2 regions of the Microbacterium sp. TW_SC_2 genome follow, and region 1 is predicted to be linked to the other one. Evidence: predicted binding sites of a transcription regulator. Region 1 holds the regulator's gene; the other holds the start of a gene.

Region 1 (9,713 bases):
ACCCTTGTGTCGTGCGCGGCCCCGGCCCGATTCTGTCCCCCTGGAGAAGAGATGTCTTCCGAGACTGTGACCTCCGGCACCCCCCGCGTGCCGTTCTCCTTCGAGCTCTACCCGCCCCGTTCGGAGTCGAGCGAGGAGGCCCTGCACGAGACCGTGCGTCGCCTCGCCGCGGCCGGCCCGGACTTCCTGTCGGTCACGTACGGTGCCGGCGGATCCACGGGCGGCCGCTCTCTCGACGTGCTCCGTTTCATCCGCGAGCACACCGATGTCGAACCGCTCGCGCACCTCACCTGCGTCGGCAACACCTACACCGGTGCCGCGGCGCTGATCCGGGAGTTCCTGGATGCCGGCATCCTCAGCTTCCTCGCGCTGCGCGGAGACCCGCCCGCCGGGCAGACCGAGGCGTATCTGGGTGATCTGGAGAGCGCCGCTCAGCTCGTGCAGCTGATCGGCCGGGTGCAGGCGGAGCGCGCGCCCTACGAGGAGTCGCCGATTCCCGGGCTTCCGGGGGCCGCCGCCGTCGCCCCCCGCCGCAAGGTCAGCATCGCCGTCGCCGCCTTCCCCAAGGGGCATCCGCGTGCCACGCACCGCCTGCAGGATGTCGAGGCGCTGCTCGCGAAGCAGGCCGCCGGGGCGACGTTCGCGATCACCCAGCTGTTCTTCCACCCCGACGACTATCTCGCCTTCGTCGAGCGGGCCCGATCGGCCGGCGTCACGATCCCGATCCTGCCCGGCATCATGCCGATCACCTCGCCCGCCCGGCTCGCTCGGGTGCTCGAGCTCACCGGGGAGGACCTCCCGAGCGAGCTCTCGATCGCCCTCGAGGTCGAGCCGACCCCCGAGGGGCGCCGTGAGATCGGCGTCGAATGGGCCGCCCGCCTGACCCGCGCCGTCGTCGACGGCGGAGCGCCCGGAGTGCACCTGTACGCCTTCAACCAGCACGAGACCGTGCTCACCGTCCTCGCAGAAGCCGGCATCCTCCCGGCCCTGCGCCACTGAACCCCGCCGAAAGGAAAGACCATGACCGCATTCCCCGAAGGAACCATCCTCGGTTACCCGCGCATCGGACGCCGCCGCGAGCTGAAGAAGGCCGTCGAGGCGTTCTGGGCCGGCCGCATCGACGAGCAGGAGCTGGAGGCGACCGCCTCCGAGCTCCGCGCCGTGACGCGCGATCGCCTCGCCGCTCTCGGCCTGGGCCGCGACGACTCCGCGATCCCCGAAGCGTTCTCCTTCTACGACCAGGTGCTCGACACCGCGGTCACGGTCGGAGCCATCCCGAGCCGGTTCCAGGATCTCCGCGGCGCGGACGGCTCTCTCGGACTGCCGGCGTACTTCACCATCGCGCGGGGCGAGGGTGAGCGCGCACCGCTCGAGATGACCAAGTGGTTCGACTCCAACTACCACTACCTGGTGCCGGAGATCGGGCCCGAGACCGAGTTCTCGCTGTCGAGCGATCGGCGCGTCCGTGAGGTCGCCGAGGCCGTGGCTGCCGGTTTCACCACCCGTCCCGTGCTCGTCGGTCCTGTGACCTTCCTGGCGCTGGCCAAGGCATCGGATGATGCGCCCGCCGGCTTCGACCCGCTGTCGCGTCTCGACGACCTCCTGCCCGTCTACGTCGAGCTGCTGGCTCGGCTGAAGGCGGCCGGGGCCGAGTGGGTGCAGCTGGACGAGCCTGCCCTGGTGAGCGAGTCGCTCCCGGCGTCCGTGAGAGAGCTGGCCGCCGCCGCCGCCCGCACTCTGGGCGTACTGGGAGGTGCGACCGATCGCCCCGCGATCCTGGTCGCGGCTCCGTACGCGTCGCTGGACGAGACCTTCGCGGTGCTGGCCGCCGCGCCGATCGAGGCCATCGCGGTCGACCTGGTGCGCGGGGGCGTGCCCGCTGCCGCGGAGGGTCTGGCCGACAAGACGCTCGTGGGTGGTGTGATCGACGGCCACAACATCTGGCGGGGTGACCTCGCGGCCGCGGCCGACACCCTGGAGTCGCTGCGCGCCCTCGGTGCGGCAGCCGTCGCCGCCTCGACCTCGACCTCGCTGCTCCACGTGCCGCACGACGTCGCCGACGAGACGAAGCTCGACGCGCGCCTCGTGTCCTGGCTGGCCTTCGCCGACCAGAAGGTCGCGCAGGTCGTCACCCTGGCCCGGGGCCTGTCGCAGGGGCGCGCCGCGATCGACGAGGAGCTCGCGGCGGCATCCGCAGCACTCGCCGACCGACTCGCCGCGCCGGGCGTGCGCGACGGCGCGGTGCGTCAGCGCGCGCTCAGCGACGCGGACTTCTCCCGCGTCTCCTACGCGGAGCGCGAGACGGCCCAGGAGGCGCTCGGGCTCCCGGCGCTCCCGCTGACCACGATCGGCTCGTTCCCTCAGACGAGCGACATCCGTCGGGCCCGCGCGCGCTTCACGCGGGGTGAGATCCCCGCCGAGGACTACGACGAGTTCCTCCGCCGCGAGGTCTCCAGCGTCGTCTCGCTCCAGGAGGAGCTGGGGCTGGACGTGCTCGTGCACGGCGAGCCCGAGCGCAACGACATGGTGCAGTACTTCGCCGAGAACCTCGACGGCTTCGCCGTGACCGAGAACGGCTGGGTGCAGTCGTACGGATCCCGCGCCACCCGCCCGTCGATCCTCTGGGGCGACGTCTCGCGTCCGGCTCCGATCACGGTCGACTGGTCCACCTACGCGCAGTCGCTCACGGTCAAGCACATGAAGGGCATGCTCACCGGCCCGGTGACGATCCTCGCCTGGTCGTTCGTGCGCGATGACCAGCCTCTGGGGGAGACCGCGAACCAGGTCGCCCTCGCCCTCCGCGACGAGATCAGCGACCTCGAGGCCGCGGGCATCGCGATCATCCAGGTCGATGAGCCCGCGCTGCGCGAGCTGCTCCCGCTGAAGAAGGCGGATCAGGAGGCCTACCTCGACTGGTCGGTCGGCTCGTTCCGTCTCTCCACGGGAGGTGCCGCGGCGGGAACGCAGGTGCACACGCATCTCTGTTACTCCGAGTTCGGGGTCGTGATCGACGCGATCCGTGCTCTGGATGCCGACGTGACCTCGATCGAGGCCGCGCGCAGCCGCATGGAGGTCGTGGCCGACATCGCCGAGGTCGGCTTCGACCACGGCATCGGCCCGGGCGTCTACGACATCCACTCGCCGCGCGTGCCGGGCGTCGACGAGATCGAGGCGCTGCTGCGCCGTGCGGTCGACGAGATCCCCACGCGTCAGATCTGGGTCAACCCGGACTGCGGGCTGAAGACCCGCGGGTACGACGAGACCACCGCGTCGCTGCGCAACATCGTGGAGGCGACGCGCCGCGTGCGCGAGGACATCAGCGTCTCGGCCTGATCCGTCCCCCGCGACGACGAACCGCCCTCCCCGGACATCGGGGAGGGCGGTTCGTCATTCCGGGTGGAGTCAGACCGAGCGCAGCACCGCGACGACCTTGCCGAGCACCGTGGCCTCATCGCCGAGGATCGGCTCGAAGGCGGAGTTGCGGGGGAGCAGCCAGGTGTGGCCGTCGCGACGTCGGAACGTCTTCACCGTCGCCTCGTCGTCGAGCATCGCCGCGACGATCTCGCCGTTCTCCGCGCTGTTCTGGGACCGCACGACCACCCAGTCGCCGTCGCAGATCGCCGCGTCGATCATCGACTCACCCGAGACCTTGAGCATGAACAGGTCGCCCTTGCCGACGAGCTGTCGCGGCAGCGGGAAGATCTCCTCGACCTGCTGATCCGCCGTGATGGGCACCCCGGCCGCGATCCGCCCGACCAGGGGCACCATCGCGGCGTCGCCGACGGGGGTCGCGACGTCGGCGGGGTTCTCTCCGCTGGTACCCGGCAGGTCGATGAGCACCTCCATCGCCCGGGTCTTCCCGGGGTCGCGGCGCAGATAGCCGCTCAGCTCGAGCTGGCCGAGCTGATGCGTGACGCTCGAGAGCGACTTGAGCCCCACGGCGTCGCCGATCTCCCGCATGCTCGGCGGGTACCCGTGCTGCGCGATCGAGGTCTGGATGACCTCGAGGATCGCGAGCTGCTTGGGGCTCAGGTTCTTGCGACGACGAGTACGAGGGGCCTCGGATTCGAGGGCGGAGTTCTCGCTCATGGTGCTCCTTCGGTGCACGTCCCCGACGTCGCTCTTCGAATGTCGGTGGCCCGTGGTGGGGTGTTGCTATCGAAACCGTATCCGAGAAACCGGGCGATCTGGAAGATCTGTTCGAGCGTGTCGCCCGATTCGCGGATCAGGTTTCGAAGAACGCTTGACAGATGTTCGAAATCGAAGATACCTTCGGAACGTAGCTTCGCATCCAGCACTCCCGGCCGAGTGATGAATGCGAACGCTACGCCAACTTCCACCGGCACCAGCGGCGGGTGGCTGATCCCTCGGACACGGGGGACGACGCAGAGGAGCACGACATGAGCACCATCGCCTTCAGTACCGCAGCAGTCATCCCGGCACGCCCGGCGACACGGCTCCGGCTGACGGTGCGCGGTCGTCGCGTGCTGCTCGCCCTCGCCGCGGTCCCGCTGGCGGCCGGCATCGCCTTCGCCGCGATCGGTGGCGGCAGTGCGATCGCCTCCGGCGACGATCTCGGCGCCGCCACGGCGAGCTTCAGCACGGTCACGGTGCTGCCGGGTGACACCCTGTGGTCGATCGCGAGCGCGATCGCCCCCGCGTCCGACCCGCGCGAGGTGATCGGGGAGATCACGCGGCTCAACATGCTTCAGACCGGTGAGATCCAGATCGGCCAGGAGCTCGCGATCCCCGCCCAGTATAAGAGCTGAGCGCCGGGCGTCTTTCTTCCATGGAGCGTCACGCGGCCCCCGGTTCGCGTCAGGCGTTCTAGCATGGGAAGGGTGACCGCTTCACTCGATGACCTGCCGCTTCGCGACGATCTCCGGGGGCTGACTCCCTACGGTGCACCGCAGGCGCCCCTGCCCATCGCTCTCAACGTCAACGAGAACACCCACCCGGTGCCGGATGAGGTCGCGAGCGACATCCTCGACGAGATCGCCGTCGCGATCCGCGACGTCAACCGCTATCCGGACCGCGAGTTCACGACGTTGCGTGAAGGCTTCGCCGACTACCTCGGTCACGGACTCGAGGCGGAGCAGATCTGGGCGGGCAACGGCTCGAACGAGGTGCTGCAGCACATCCTCCAGGCTTTCGGAGGCCCCGGGCGCACGGCGTTCGGCTTCGCCCCCACGTACTCGATGTATCCGCTGATCGCTCAGGGGACCGGGGCTCGATGGGTCGCCGGGACGCGGCAGCCCGACTACACGATCACGCCGGAGGATGCCGCGGCGCAGGTGCGCGAGGTCGATCCCGATGTCATCCTGCTCTGCTCGCCGAACAACCCGACCGGCACTCCTCTCGGCCTCGATGTGATCGAGGCCGTGTACGAGGTGTCGCGCGGTGTCGTGGTGGTCGATGAGGCCTATCACGAGTTCGCTCCCCGGGATGCCGCGTCGGCACTGTCCCTTTTCGAAGGCCGTCCGCGGCTCGCCGTCTCGCGCACCATGAGCAAGGCCTTCGCGTTCGCCGGGGCACGCGTGGGCTATCTCGCCGCGGACGCCGGATTCATCGATGCGCTGCGACTCGTGCGTCTGCCGTATCACCTGAGCGCACTCACGCAGGCCGCAGCCATCGCCGCGCTGCGCAACGCCGACGTCATGCTCGGCATGGTCGACGAGATCGTGGAGCAGCGCAACCGCATCAGCGCGACGCTCGAAGCGCTCGGATACACGCCCCACGAATCCTGGTCGAACTTCGTGCTGTTCGGCGGCGTGAGCGACCCCAAGGCCACCTGGAAGCGCCTCTACGACCAGGGCGTCCTGATCCGTGACGTCGGCATTCCCGGACACCTGCGTGTGACCGCCGGCACGGAGGCCGAGACCACGGCATTCCTCGATGCCCTCGCCTCGATAGAATCGGCCTCATGAGCACGTCTGCCTCCACCCCGCGTACTGCCCGCCGTGTACGCACCACGTCGGAGTCCACCGTCGAACTCGAACTCGACCTCGACGGCACCGGAGTCAGCCGCATCGACACCTCGGTGCCGTTCTTCGACCACATGCTCACCGCCTTCGCGAAGCACTCCCTGACCGACCTCACGGTCCGCGCCTCCGGCGACACGCACATCGACGCGCACCACACCGTGGAGGACGTCTCGATCGTGCTCGGGCAGGCGATCCTGGAGGCTCTCGGCGACAAGTCCGGGATCTCCCGCTACGGCGACGCGCTCGTGCCTCTCGACGAGGCGCTCGCCCAAGCGGTGGTCGACATCTCCGGTCGTCCGTATCTCGTGCACGAGGGGGAGCCCGCGGGCTTCGAGCACCACCTCATCGGCGGTCACTTCACCGGCTCGCTGGTGCGGCACTCGTTCGAGGCCATCGCGTTCAACGCCGCGCTGACCGTGCACGTGCGTGTGCTCGGAGGTCGCGACCCGCACCACATCGCCGAGGCGGAGTACAAGGCGTTCGCACGGGCGTTCCGCCAGGCGAAATCCCTCGACCCGCTCGTCGAGGGCATCCCCTCCACCAAGGGCGCACTGTGAGTCGCACCCCGAAGGTCGCCGTCTTCGACTACGAGTCCGGAAACGTGCACTCGGCCGTCAAGGCCCTCATCGCCGCGGGCGCGGATGCCGTGCTCACGCGTGACCGCGTCGAGGCGCAGGAGGCCGACGGCCTGCTCGTGCCCGGTGTGGGAGCCTTCGCGGCCGTCCGCGACGCGCTGCACGCGCACGGCGGTGACACCATCATCGATCGCCGCCTCGCCGGTGGCCGGCCCGTGCTCGGGATCTGCGTCGGAATGCAGGTGCTCTTCTCCCGGGGCGTCGAGCGCGGACAGGACACCGAGGGTCTGGGCGAGTGGCCCGGAGCCGTCACCGAACTCAACGCGCCCGTGCTGCCGCACATGGGTTGGAACACGGTCGATGCCGGGGAGAACAGCGTGCTGTTCCGCGGTATCGAGCAGGAGCGCTTCTACTTCGTCCACTCGTATGCGGCGCAGTCGTGGGAGCTCGACGTCATCCCGCCGTTCCCGGCGCCCGCACTGACGTGGACCACGTACGGAGATCCCTTCCTCGCCGCCGTCGAGAACGGTCCGCTCTCGGCGACCCAGTTCCACCCGGAGAAGTCCGGCGAGGCCGGCATCCAGCTCCTGCGCAATTGGATCGGCAGCCTCTGACCCGTCGTCGCCGTACATCCGCCGCGGCGTAGAGCCGCGGCGTCAGAATCCGCGTGCGACCGATGCTGCCGCGGCGAGCCACGCGCGCTGAGTGCGCTTCGCGAGAGCTCCGTAACGCAGCGGACCGTCGACCATCTCGTGATCGAACGGGATGCTGACGACATCGCGTGACAGCGACCGGTAGCCGTTCACGACCTTCTCGATGTCGGCGGGGGTCGCCTTCGGGTCGGCCTGCGAGACCACGGCGACGGACTGCTGGGCGAGCAGTGCCGAGCGTTCGTCGCGCTCCTCGAGCGCCTCGATGAGCAGGGCACCGGCTTCGGCGTGGTCGGCGCGCGTCGTGGTGGCGATGACCAGCTGGTCCGCGTGGTCGATCATCCGCAACCACATCGGGTCGGACTCGTCGTTACCCGAGTCGATGATGATCAGCCGGTAGAACTTCGCCGCCACCGAGTGGATCGCATCGACGTCGGAGGGGCTGAGACGGTTCTCGTGCGCGAGCCGGATCGGCTTCGAGCGCAGGACGTCGTACTTCTCTCGGGGCTGGTGGTGCATGAAGTGCGCGAGGTCGGCAGACTGGGCGCTGGTGCCGAGCAGTCGTCCCGCTTCGGGGAGCATCTCGAGCAGCGTGCGGTCGTGCGCGCCGGTGTCGGTGCGCCAGCCCAGGGTGCCGCGGGTCTGGTTGTTGTCCCAGGCGAGCACTCCGGCGCCCCCGTAACGGGCGAACACGGCCGACAGCAGGATCGTCGTCGGCGTCTTGCCTGCGCCGCCCTTGCCGTTGACCACGGCGATCGTGCGCGGACCCGCCCAGTGCTGGCTCACGGCGAGCTCGTCGTCGCGGGCGGACTGCTCCTGGGCGGAGGGGCGCACGCGTAGGCCCAGCCGGTTGAGTGCCCCGCGAGCGCCCTCGCGGGCGGGCTCCTCGGGACGCTCGGTCTGGAGGAACGAGTTTCGGTCGCGGAGCACGCGCTGCTCGCGACGGGACGCGGGTTCGATGAACGCGGGGCCGGAGGAGTCGGGTCCCGCGGGTGCCGGCGTCGCCAGGGACGCCGGTCGGGGCGTCGCCGCCGGTGCGGGCACGTTCGCCAGCGCGGGTGGCACGGGCGTCGAGGCGGGCGGCGGAGGCGTCACCGGCGCGGAGGCCGGCGGCGCCGGACGGGACGACGGGGTGGCCGACGCCGGGGCGGCAGGAGGAGGAGGAGGAGTCGTGCGCACCGGGGCGGTCGGTGGAGCCGCGTCCGTCGAGTCCGCGTCATCCGCCGCGGGTGCAGCCGGTGCGGGTGCAGCAGGTGCCGATGTGGTCGGTACCGCTCTGGCCGGCACGGTGTCCTCCCACACGGTGTCGTCCCCCACGGCGTCATCCGCGTCTGGCTCGGGAGCGAAGACCGGAACGCGGTCGACACGGGCTTCGGCGCGTGTGCGGCGATAGGGCGGCTGCGGGGCTGCGGAGGCGTCCGGCGCGGGCAGCGGCGGGACCGGAGGCGCTCCGGCCGGGAAGAGCGGGACGGACTCCACGAGTCGCGGCTCGGCGTCGTCTGCGGGCGCTGCCGAGCCCGGTGTGGCATCTTCCTGCGGTCCGGACATCATGCTTCAGCCTAACCCGTGTGTTTCCTCGGCATTTCCCGCGCATTTGGAGGCCGCCCCCGCGCGCGATACCCTCGGTTCTCGTGCGTCCGCCACGGGTGTGCTCGGGCCACGCATCTGCATCCTCACCTTAGGAACCCATGAACGACTTCGCGCAGTCTCCTTCCCTCACCCTTCTCCCGGCGGTCGACGTGGCCGGCGGCAAGGCGGTGCGTCTCACCCAGGGTGAGGCCGGCACCGAGACGAACTACGGCGACCCGCTGGACGCCGCGGGGGAGTGGGTCGCTCAGGGCGCACAGTGGATCCACCTCGTCGACCTCGACGCCGCGTTCGGCCGAGGGAGCAACACGTCGATCCTCCGCAAGGTCATCAAGCAGTTCCGGAACGTGAACATCGAGCTGTCCGGCGGCATCCGCGACGACGCGACGCTGGAAGCCGCGCTCGAGAGCGGAGCCACGCGCATCAACCTGGGCACGGCCGCTCTCGAGAATCCCGAGTGGGCAGCTGACGTGATCGCGCGCTATGGCGAGGCCATCGCGGTCGGGCTCGACGTGCGCGGCACGACTCTCGCGGCACGCGGCTGGACCCAGGAGGGCGGCGACCTCTGGGAGGTCCTCGACCGGCTGGAGGACGCCGGCTGCAGCCGCTACGTGGTGACCGACGTGACGAAGGACGGCACGCTGCGCGGTCCGAACCTCGAGCTCCTGCGCGAGGTGGCCTCGCGCACCCCCAAGCCGGTCGTCGCTTCGGGCGGCATCTCCAACCTCGACGACATCGCCGCGCTGCGCGAACTCGTGCCGCTGGGTGTCGAGGGCGCCATCGTCGGCAAAGCGCTCTACGCGGGTGCGTTCACGCTGGCTGAGGCGCTGGATGTCGCGGGAGACTGACGGCACCTGCGGCCACGGGAGCGAGGGTCATGGTGATCTCGCTCACGGTTCCGTGAACCCGGGCGATTC
Region 2 (9,713 bases), 760 kb from region 1:
GCGAACATCAGCGCGTACTCGGTCGGAGCGCTCGTCGGACGCGTGGCCTTCGTCATGCCGGTGCTGCTCCTCCTCTTGGCCGGCTGGTTGTTCCGCCACCCCTCATCCGTGCACGACAACGGACGGATCGGCATCGGTTTCGGCCTGTTCATCCTCTCCCTGGCGGGCTTCTGCCATGTGGCGGCGGGCGTTCCCGACAGCACGGGCGCGCTCACTCGCGCTCAGCCGAGAGAGGGGATGTTGGCCCTCAGCGAGGCAGGCGGACTGTTCGGATGGATGCTCGGCGAGCCGCTGGCGTTCCTCACCCCCGTCGTCGCCTACATCGTGCTCTCGCTGCTCGCCGTGCTCGCCGTGCTGATTCTCACCAAGACGCCGCCGAACCGCATCGGTGCTCGTCTGGGCGATCTCTACGCCTGGATGTTCGACGCCGAGCGCGTCGAGAAGTCGGCGAAGGACTCCACCGCGGTCGACGAGGCCGACAAGGTGGACGACCCCGACGTGCTGCCCTGGTGGCGGCGCAACAAGACCGGACGCGAGGAAGACCCCGACGAGGGCACTCTGGGCTCGGATGACATCACCGCGCTGCTCTCCACCAATGAGCCGACTCCGGCCTACGACCAGGCGGTGGTGGTCGAGAACCCGTACGACGCCGCCACCGAGGTGCTCTCCGACGTCCGCTCGGTCACGGACTCGCTGGCGGAACAGCAGAGCACCGCTCTGCTCGACGACGAGTCCGACACGGGCGAGATGCCCGAGCTCCCCGGACTCGACGGTTTCGGCACCGAAGGACCGGGGGAGCGCGGGCCGCAGGCTCCTGTGACTCCGTACATCCTTCCCTCTCCGGGACTTCTGGTGGAGGGCCCGCCGCCCGTGGTGCGGTCCGAGGCGACCGACAAGGTGATCGAACAGATCACCAGCGTCCTCTCCCAGTTCAAGGTCGACGCGAAGGTGACCGGCTTCTCCCGCGGCCCGACGGTCACGCAATACGAGGTCGAGGTCGGTCACGGCGTCAAGGTCGAGAAGATCCTGCAACTGAGCAACAACTTCGCGTACGCCGTCGCCTCGAACGACGTCCGCATCCTCTCGCCCATCCCCGGCAAGAGCGCGATCGGGATCGAGATCCCGAACGCCGACAAGGAGATGGTCGCGCTCGGCGACGTGCTGCGCTCCCCGGCGGCGCAGAAGAGCACCCACCCGATGACGATCGGCGTCGGCAAGGACGTCGGCGGGAACATCGTCATCGCGAACCTGGCGAAGATGCCCCACCTGCTCGTGGCCGGTTCGACCGGTTCCGGTAAGTCCAGCTTCGTCAACTCCATGATCACGAGCCTGCTGATGCGCGCGCGCCCGGCCGATGTGCGCATGGTGCTGATCGATCCGAAGCGGGTCGAGCTCACGAGCTATGCCGGCGTGCCGCACCTGATCACTCCGATCATCACGAACCCGAAGAAGGCCGCCGAGGCGCTTCAGTGGGTCGTGAAGGAGATGGACATGCGGTACGACGACCTCGCGTCGTTCGGGTTCCGACACATCGACGACTTCAATCGAGCGGTGCGAGCAGGTGAGGTCGTGCTTCCGGTCGGGAGCGAGCGCGTCCTCAAGCCTTACCCCTACCTCCTGGTCGTGGTCGACGAGCTCGCCGACCTGATGATGGTGGCACCGCGCGACGTCGAGGACTCGATCGTGCGCATCACCCAGCTCGCCCGTGCATCCGGCATCCACCTCGTGCTGGCCACTCAGCGACCCAGCGTCGACGTCGTCACCGGCCTGATCAAGGCCAACGTGCCCTCACGGCTGGCCTTCGCCGTCACGAGCGTCACCGACAGCCGCGTGATCCTCGACAGTCCGGGCGCCGACAAACTGATCGGCCAGGGCGATGCGCTGTTCTCTCCGATGGGTTCGTCGAAGCCGTTCCGTCTCCAGGGTGCCTGGGTCGACGAGAAGGAGATCGACGCCGTCGTCAAGCACGTCACCAGGCAGGCGCGGCCGGAGTACCGAGCCGATGTGCAGGAGTCGACAGAGGCCCGCAAGAAGGACGTCGACGAGGACATCGGAGACGATCTCGAGCTCCTGCTCGCAGCCGCCGAGCTCATCGTGTCGTCGCAGTTCGGCTCGACGTCGATGCTCCAGCGGAAGCTTCGTGTCGGCTTCGCGAAGGCCGGCCGGCTGATGGACCTCCTGGAGTCCCGCGAGATCGTCGGCCCCTCCGAGGGGTCGAAGGCGCGCGACGTCCTCGCGACCGCCGAGCAGCTCCCGCAGGTGATGGCGAGGCTGCGCGGAGAGGAGACCCCGGCAGCCCCGGCGACACCGTCGGTGACGTCCGCGTCCGCGGCTCCGGCCTTCACGGACCCGACCGAGGCGCAGTTCGAGGGACTTCCCGTGGTGGAGGCCGAGGGCGACGAAGACGCCTGGGGCCTGACGGGGCGCGACTGATGGGCATTCCGCGGCAGCTTCCCAACGCGATCACGATCGTCCGCATCCCCCTCGCCGTCGTCTTCTTCGTGCTGCTCCTCCTGGGGGGCACGTTCGGGATCCCGGACCCCGGCATCCGCTGGGCGGCGGGCATCCTCTTCATCATCGCGATCTCCACGGACTGGGTCGACGGCTACCTCGCCCGGCGATACGACATCGTGAGCGACTTCGGGAAGCTCTGGGACCCGATCGCCGACAAGCTCCTGACCGGGTCCGGATTCATCGGTCTCGCGATCCTCGGAGAGGTCCCCTGGTGGATCGTGATCCTCATCCTCGTGCGCGAGTGGGGGATCACCGTCCATCGCCTCGTGGTGGCGAAAGAACATGTCGTCGCGGCCGCGTGGATGGGAAAGCTCAAGACCGCCGTGCAGGCCGTCGCCCTCGGCTGGGCACTGCTGCCGCTGCACCAGGTCTTCGGACTCGGGGCGTGGAAGACGACGACGACCGTGCTCATGGTCATCGTCCTCGTGCTCACGATCGCGAGCGGGATCGACTACATCGTGGCTCAGGTGCGCGGCTCGCGTCGGACGTCATGACGTCGTCCGTGCCGTCGGCCGTCATCGAGGCGTTGCAGCGGCGCGGCTGGTCATTGGGCGTCGCAGAGTCTCTGACGGGCGGTGCTGTCAGCGCTGAGCTGGTCTCGGTCGCAGGTGCCTCGTCGGTGTTGCGTGGCGCCGTGGTGGCATATGCCACTCCGCTCAAGGTGTCACTGCTGGGAGTCGACGCCGCGCTGCTCGCGCAGACAGGCCCTGTCCATCCCGAGATCGCGGTCCAGATGGCCGAGGGTGTGCGGCGAGCAGTGGCGATCGACGGACGCGACGCCGAGGTGGGCATCTCCACCACGGGGATCGCGGGACCCGCATCTCCCGACGGGCAGCCGGTGGGCACCGTGCACGTCGGGGTGGCGACTCCCGTGACCAGCTTCTCGGTGCCGCTTCACCTCGTGGGCGACCGTGCACAGATCCGTGCCGCGTCGGTGGACGCGGTGCTTTCCGCGTTGCTCGAGGCATTGGGGAATAGCTGAACCGCCGACGCCGTTGTTCGTGATGTGTTCACATTCAAACCACAGAGTGAAACGGTAGATTCTGTGAAAGCCAGGAGGACTAGACTGGCGATCTCGCCGGGGTTCTCCCCGGCAAAACGAACGGTGAGGAGGTTCCGATGATTCTTGTACGTCAGGAAATCGGCGATGTGCTCAGGGACTTCCGCCTGCAGAAGGGGCGCACCCTTCGTCAGGTCGCCAGCAAGGCATCGGTCGCTCTGGGATACCTCAGCGAAGTCGAGCGCGGTCAGAAGGAAGCGTCGAGCGAGATCCTCGCCTCCGTCGCCGATGCGCTCGATGTCCCTATCTCGATCATCATGCGTGAAGTCGGCGACCGCATCTCGGTGCTCGAAGGCATCCAGGTCTTCCCGGACGTCGTTCCGGACGACCTTGTCGCTTCGGTCGAGCCTGAGCTCTCCCTGCGCTGATCGCCGCCGCCTTCTCCTATGCGTCGTAGCGAGTTCCTCCGCGCCGTCGAGGACGAGTTCCAGGGGCGCGCTCCGTCACTCGTGAACGACCTGGTTCTGACGTCCCTCGGACGCACCGCGGTCGAAGCCCTCGCCGACGGTACCCCGCCTCGCGAGATCTGGTTCTCGCTGTGCGATGAGATGGATGTCCCCGATCCCCGCCGTCACGGTGCCGGTCGTCTGGAACCTCGGCGCCGCTGACCTTTCCGCTTGTTCGAATCAACCGGAAGATGATGGGTCGAGAACGGCGTGTCGTCGAAGATGTGTTCGAAGCGGGCGTAGTGTTCTGCACAAGTGGTTCGGAGACATCGTTCTCCACCGTCCGCTGGACTCGCCGACCTGATGTCGGTGGCCCCTCGTACGGTGAAGACATGGCCGATGAGCCATACGCCTTGCCGGAGAGTTGCTCCCACTCGGGAGTGCCGCGGCAGCCTACAGGCGGCATCACGCGAGCAGAAGGAAACACATCATGCCATCACCCGCAGACCGCGAGAAGTCCCTCGAGACAGCACTCGCCCAGATCGACCGTCAGTTCGGCAAGGGCTCCGTCATGCGGCTCGGCAGCGATGACCGTGCTCCCGTCGCCGTGATTCCCACCGGTTCCATCGCGCTCGACGTCGCGCTCGGTGTGGGAGGCCTGCCGCGCGGACGAATCGTGGAGATCTACGGACCGGAGTCCTCCGGTAAGACGACGCTCACCCTGCATGCCATCGCAAACGCACAGCGCGCGGGCGGAATCGCCGCGTTCATCGATGCAGAGCACGCGCTCGACCCCGACTACGCGGCGAAGCTCGGCGTCGACATCGACGCGCTGTTGGTCTCCCAGCCCGACACGGGAGAGCAGGCGCTCGAGATCGCCGACATGCTCGTGCGTTCCGGCGCCATCGACCTCATCGTCATCGACTCCGTGGCTGCTCTCGTGCCGCGGGCCGAGATCGAGGGTGAGATGGGTGACTCGCACGTCGGTCTGCAGGCGCGTCTGATGTCGCAGGCGCTGCGAAAGCTCACCGGTGGGCTCAACCAGACCAACACGACCATGATCTTCATCAACCAGCTGCGCGAGAAGATCGGAGTGTTCTTCGGATCGCCCGAGACCACCGCCGGCGGCAAGGCGCTGAAGTTCTACGCTTCGGTGCGCCTCGACATCCGCCGCATCGAGACGCTGAAGGACGGCACCGACGCGGTCGGAAACCGCACACGCGTCAAGGTCGTCAAGAACAAGATGGCTCCGCCCTTCAAGCAGGCCGAGTTCGACATCCTCTACGGTGTCGGCATCTCCCGCGAGGGCAGTCTGATCGACTTCGGTGTCGAGCACGCCATCGTGAAGAAGTCGGGTTCGTGGTACACCTACGACGGTGATCAGCTCGGGCAGGGCAAGGAGAATGCTCGCAACTTCCTGCTCACCAACCCCGACATCGCCCTGGCGATCGAATCGCAGATCAAGCAGAAGCTCGGCATCGGTCAGCCGGCGGTCGCCGCTCCGGCGGCAGACGAGCTCGCTGAGCGTCGTCCGGCCTGATCATGTCACAGGAGAGCGGGGGCGGGTCGCGTCCGGAAGAGGGACTCGCCCCCGTCATCCCCTTGTTCGGGGCGCACAGGCCGCGCGGCGGCTCCCCGGCGGATGAGGTCGACGATAAGACACCGTCGAGTCAGCTCGGCGCCCTCCTCGATCGGGGGGCGACCGTGCGTTCCTCGCCGGATGGCGGGACGCCGAGCGAACGGCACCCTGCTCGTGGGGGGACGTCATCCGCGAAGACGCCCCCTCGCCTGAGGGCGCTGCGCGACGCTGCCGACGACGAATCCGACAAGGATGACGGGCCGGACCCCCAGCAGCTGCAGGAAGCGGCGTCGGAGAGCCTCGTCCGCAAGCTTCGGGCGCGCTCCCTCTCGATCTCTGAAGCGCGGATGGTGCTCCGCGGGCATCACCTCGAGGCGGGTCAGGTCGATGACGTGATCGACGATTTCACGCGCCGCGGCTACCTCGACGATGCGACGCTTGCTGTGCAACTCGTGGACTCCGGAGCGAATCGCAAGGGGCAGGGACGTGTCGCGTTGGCGCGAGCGCTGGCGCAGCGCGGGATTCCCCGTGATGTGGTCGACGCGGCGCTCGGTGAGCTGCCCGATGACGACGCGGAACGCGCGCTGGAGTTCGCGCGATCGAAGTCCCGTTCGCTCGCCAGGCTCGATCCCGACACGGCACTCCGGCGTCTGATGGGGCAGCTTGCGCGTCGTGGCTATGGCGGATCCGTCGCGATGACGGCGGCGAAGACCGCGCTGGCGGAGGAGAAGTTCGGCGGTCATTCGTCGGGTGTGCGGTTCGTCGACTCGGACTGATCGGCATCGAAGGAGTCGGCGGAAAGCGCTCGTAGAATGGGAGCATCATGACTATCCCTCGCAGCGAACCGACGATCATCTCCGCGTCGTCAGCATCCGTCGACGCCGACGGGCAGCGCCGATCGTATGAAGTCCGTACCTTCGGCTGCCAGATGAACGTGCACGATTCCGAGCGCCTCTCCGGCTCGCTGGAGAGCGCCGGGTATGTGCCCGCGGACCTGGGCGATGAAGCCGATGTCGTCATCATCAACACCTGTGCGGTGCGGGACAACGCGGCAGGGAAGCTGTACGGCACCCTCGGCCAGCTCGCCTCGGTGAAGCGCCGCAAGAGCGGGATGCAGATCGCGGTCGGCGGATGCCTCGCTCAGATGGACAAGCAGGCCGTGCTGGACAAGGCTCCCTGGGTCGACGTCGTCTTCGGCACCCACAACATGGGCTCTCTGCCCGGTCTCCTCGAACGCGCCCGCCACAACGGCGAGGCGGAGCTCGAGATCCTCGAATCGCTCGAGGTTTTCCCGTCGACGCTCCCCACCAAGCGCGACGCCGCTCACAGCGGCTGGGTCTCGATCTCCGTGGGCTGCAACAACACCTGTACGTTCTGCATCGTTCCGAGTCTGCGCGGCAAGGAGAAGGACCGGCGCCCCGGAGACATCCTCAACGAGATCCGGCTGCTCGTCGAAGACGGTGCTCTCGAGGTGACCCTGCTCGGCCAGAACGTCAACTCGTACGGTGTGGAGTTCGGCGATCGCCAGGCGTTCAGCAAGCTGCTGCGCGCGGCCGGCGAGGTGGAAGGTCTGGAGCGCGTGCGCTTCACGAGCCCGCACCCGGCCGCTTTCACAGATGACGTCATCGACGCGATGGCGGAGACCCGGAATGTCATGCCGCAGCTGCACATGCCGTTGCAGTCGGGCAGCGATCGCATCCTGAAGGCGATGCGCCGGTCGTACCGCAGCGAGAAGTTCCTCGGCATTCTCGATCGAGTCCGTGAACGGATGCCGAACGCGTCGATCACGACCGACATCATCGTCGGCTTCCCGGGTGAGACCGATGAGGATTTCGAAGACACCATGCGCGTCGTGGAGCAGGCACGATTCTCCAGTGCGTTCACCTTCCAGTACTCCATCCGTGAGGGCACACCCGCCGCGACGATGGCGGATCAAGTGCCGAAGGCCGTCGTCCAGGAGCGCTACAACCGTCTGCTCGCCCTGCAGGAGCGCATCTCGCTGGAGGAGAGCCACAAGCAGATCGGCCGGCAGGTCGAGGTCCTCGTCTCGACGGGGGAGGGCAAGAAGGACGCCGAGACACACCGGCTCACCGGACGCGCCGAGGACAACCGCCTGGTGCACTTCGAGGTGACGCCCGGCTCGGCGATCCCGCGTCCCGGAGACATCGTCACCGTGACGGTGACGCACGCGGCACCCTTCTTCCTGCTCGCGGACGACCCCGAGGGCAAGCCGCTGCAGATCCGTCGCACGCGCGGCGGCGACGCCTGGGACCGCGCGCAGTCCGAGTCGTGCGCGGTACCCGCTCCGGCGGCGGACGGAGCGCCGCGCGCCGTGTCGCTCGGGCTCCCCACGCTGCGCGTCGGCGTGTGAGCGGTTCCGGGATCGATTCTCCCGTCGCGCCGCGCCTGTGGGCGGTCATCGGGGCCACGGGTACGGGGAAGAGCGAGGTCGCCCTCGACCTCGCCGAGTCGCTCCGTGGGCGGGGGAACCCCGCCGAGATCGTGAACGCCGATGCCATGCAGCTGTACCGCGGCATGGACATCGGCACGGCGAAACTGGCGCCGGACGAGCGCCGGGGGATTCCGCACCACCTCTTCGACGTGCGAGAGGTCACCGAGGAAGCGGCCGTCGCCTGGTATCAGCCGATGGCCCGCGCCGCGGTATCCGCCATCCACGGGCGCGGGGGCGATGCCATTCTCGTCGGTGGATCGGGACTGTACGTGTCGAGTGTCGTGTTCGACTTCCGATTCCCGCCGCGCGACCCGGCGCTGCGTGCCCGCCTGGAGAGCGAACTGGATGAGAAGGGCGTCGACGCGTTGGTCTCCCGGTTGCGCGCCCTCGATCCGGAGACGGCCGCGCGCGTCGATCCGCGCAACAGCCGGCGGGTGATCCGGGCGCTCGAAGTGCTCGAGGCCGGGGGAGAGACGCATGGCGCGGCCCTGCCGTCAGCGCCGGAGCTCTGGCGACCCGACACCCGTCTGATCGGCGTGGAGGTCGACCGCGCGCCTCTCGTGGAGCGTCTCGATGCCCGGGTGGAGCGGATGTGGGCCTCGGGCCTGATCGCCGAGGTCGAGGAGCTGCGCCGGCACGGCCTGGAGCGTGGTGTGACCGCTCGCAAGGCGATCGGGTATGCGCAGGCGCTCGGACAGTTGGAGGGCACGCTGACCGAGGCCGAGGCGATCGCCGAGACGCAGGCGCTGACCCGGCGATACGCTCGCCGTCAGGTGTCCTGGTTCCGACGCTATGGTGCCGTCGAGTGGCACCGCCCTCCCGTCGACACGGCGACGCTGCTCGCGCGCTGAGGCGACGCCGCTCCTCTGCGGATGTCCGTGGTCGATGGAATGCTTGCCGGCATGGCGACGCATTACTACACCGCATCCAGCCTCGACGGCTTCATCGCGACGACCGATCACTCGTTGGATTGGCTGCTCTCGCAGGACATCGATCAGGACGGTCCCATGGCGTACGGGGCCTTCGAGGAGAAGATCGGCGCGCTGGTGATGGGCGCCTCCACCTACGAGTGGCTCCTGGCCCATCAGGGTGATGAGCCCTGGGCTTATGCGCAGCCCACCTGGGTGTTCACGCATCGTGACCTGCCCGTTCTGCCGGGGGCAGACATCCGGTTCGCCCGCGGGGAAGTGGCAGCCGTCCATCGAGATGTGGTCGATGCCGCGGGGAGCAGAGACGTGTGGATCGTGGGCGGCGGGGAGCTGGCCGGGCAGTTCGTCGACGCGGGCCTCGTCGACGAGCTGTGGGTGCAATACGCGCCGGTCACGCTCGGAGCGGGTGCGCCGCTTCTGCCGCGCGCGGTGGACCTCGAGCTCATCGAGGTCGCACGCAACCGCAGTTTCCTCTGCGGTCGCTACCGCGTCGTTCGGGCATGATGGATCGTCGCCGGACGTTCCTGTCCGGGCGGACGCAGAGGAGAGGATGACTGCCGTGCCATGGACTGTCCGGGCCTTCGACCAGGCCGACACCGACGCGGTCATCGCGCTCTGGGAGGCGGCCGGCCTCACCCGTCCCTGGAACGATCCGCGTCTCGACATCGAACGCAAGCTGGCGGTTCAGCCCGAGACATTCCTGGTGGCGCTCGATCCCGACCTCGACGGGTCGGGGCACGACCTCATCATCGGTTCGGTGATGGCCGGGTACGACGGGCATCGGGGCTGGCTT

Evidence for each region. The regulator LexA, encoded in region 1, represses DNA repair genes until DNA is damaged. The targets are predictions, from matches to a motif close to TCGAACANNTGTTCGA.
Region 2: the regulator LexA is predicted to act here: its motif matches at 4,237-4,252, upstream of recA (recombinase RecA).

What each region holds. Positions count from the first base shown of each region.
Region 1 is NZ_CM143952.1:2,133,764-2,143,476, reverse strand. It holds gene ACWA14_RS10160 (methylenetetrahydrofolate reductase) at 52-999, shown strand; gene metE (5-methyltetrahydropteroyltriglutamate--homocysteine S-methyltransferase) at 1,021-3,333, shown strand; gene lexA (transcriptional repressor LexA) at 3,403-4,089, opposite strand; gene ACWA14_RS10145 (LysM peptidoglycan-binding domain-containing protein) at 4,401-4,769, shown strand; gene ACWA14_RS10140 (histidinol-phosphate transaminase) at 4,833-5,927, shown strand; gene hisB (imidazoleglycerol-phosphate dehydratase HisB) at 5,924-6,541, shown strand; gene hisH (imidazole glycerol phosphate synthase subunit HisH) at 6,538-7,173, shown strand; gene ACWA14_RS10125 (MinD/ParA family ATP-binding protein) at 7,216-8,760, opposite strand; gene priA (bifunctional 1-(5-phosphoribosyl)-5-((5-phosphoribosylamino)methylideneamino)imidazole-4-carboxamide isomerase/phosphoribosylanthranilate isomerase PriA) at 8,898-9,644, shown strand; gene ACWA14_RS10115 (SseB family protein) at 9,628-9,713, shown strand, end outside.
Region 2 is NZ_CM143952.1:1,375,728-1,385,440, forward strand. It holds gene ACWA14_RS06390 (DNA translocase FtsK) at 1-2,433, shown strand, start outside; gene pgsA (CDP-diacylglycerol--glycerol-3-phosphate 3-phosphatidyltransferase) at 2,433-3,008, shown strand; gene ACWA14_RS06400 (CinA family protein) at 3,005-3,496, shown strand; gene ACWA14_RS06405 (helix-turn-helix domain-containing protein) at 3,634-3,942, shown strand; gene ACWA14_RS06410 (DUF3046 domain-containing protein) at 3,961-4,182, shown strand; gene recA (recombinase RecA) at 4,451-5,500, shown strand; gene ACWA14_RS06420 (regulatory protein RecX) at 5,665-6,315, shown strand; gene miaB (tRNA (N6-isopentenyl adenosine(37)-C2)-methylthiotransferase MiaB) at 6,363-7,910, shown strand; gene miaA (tRNA (adenosine(37)-N6)-dimethylallyltransferase MiaA) at 7,907-8,842, shown strand; gene ACWA14_RS06435 (dihydrofolate reductase family protein) at 8,894-9,424, shown strand; gene ACWA14_RS06440 (GNAT family acetyltransferase) at 9,471-9,713, shown strand, end outside.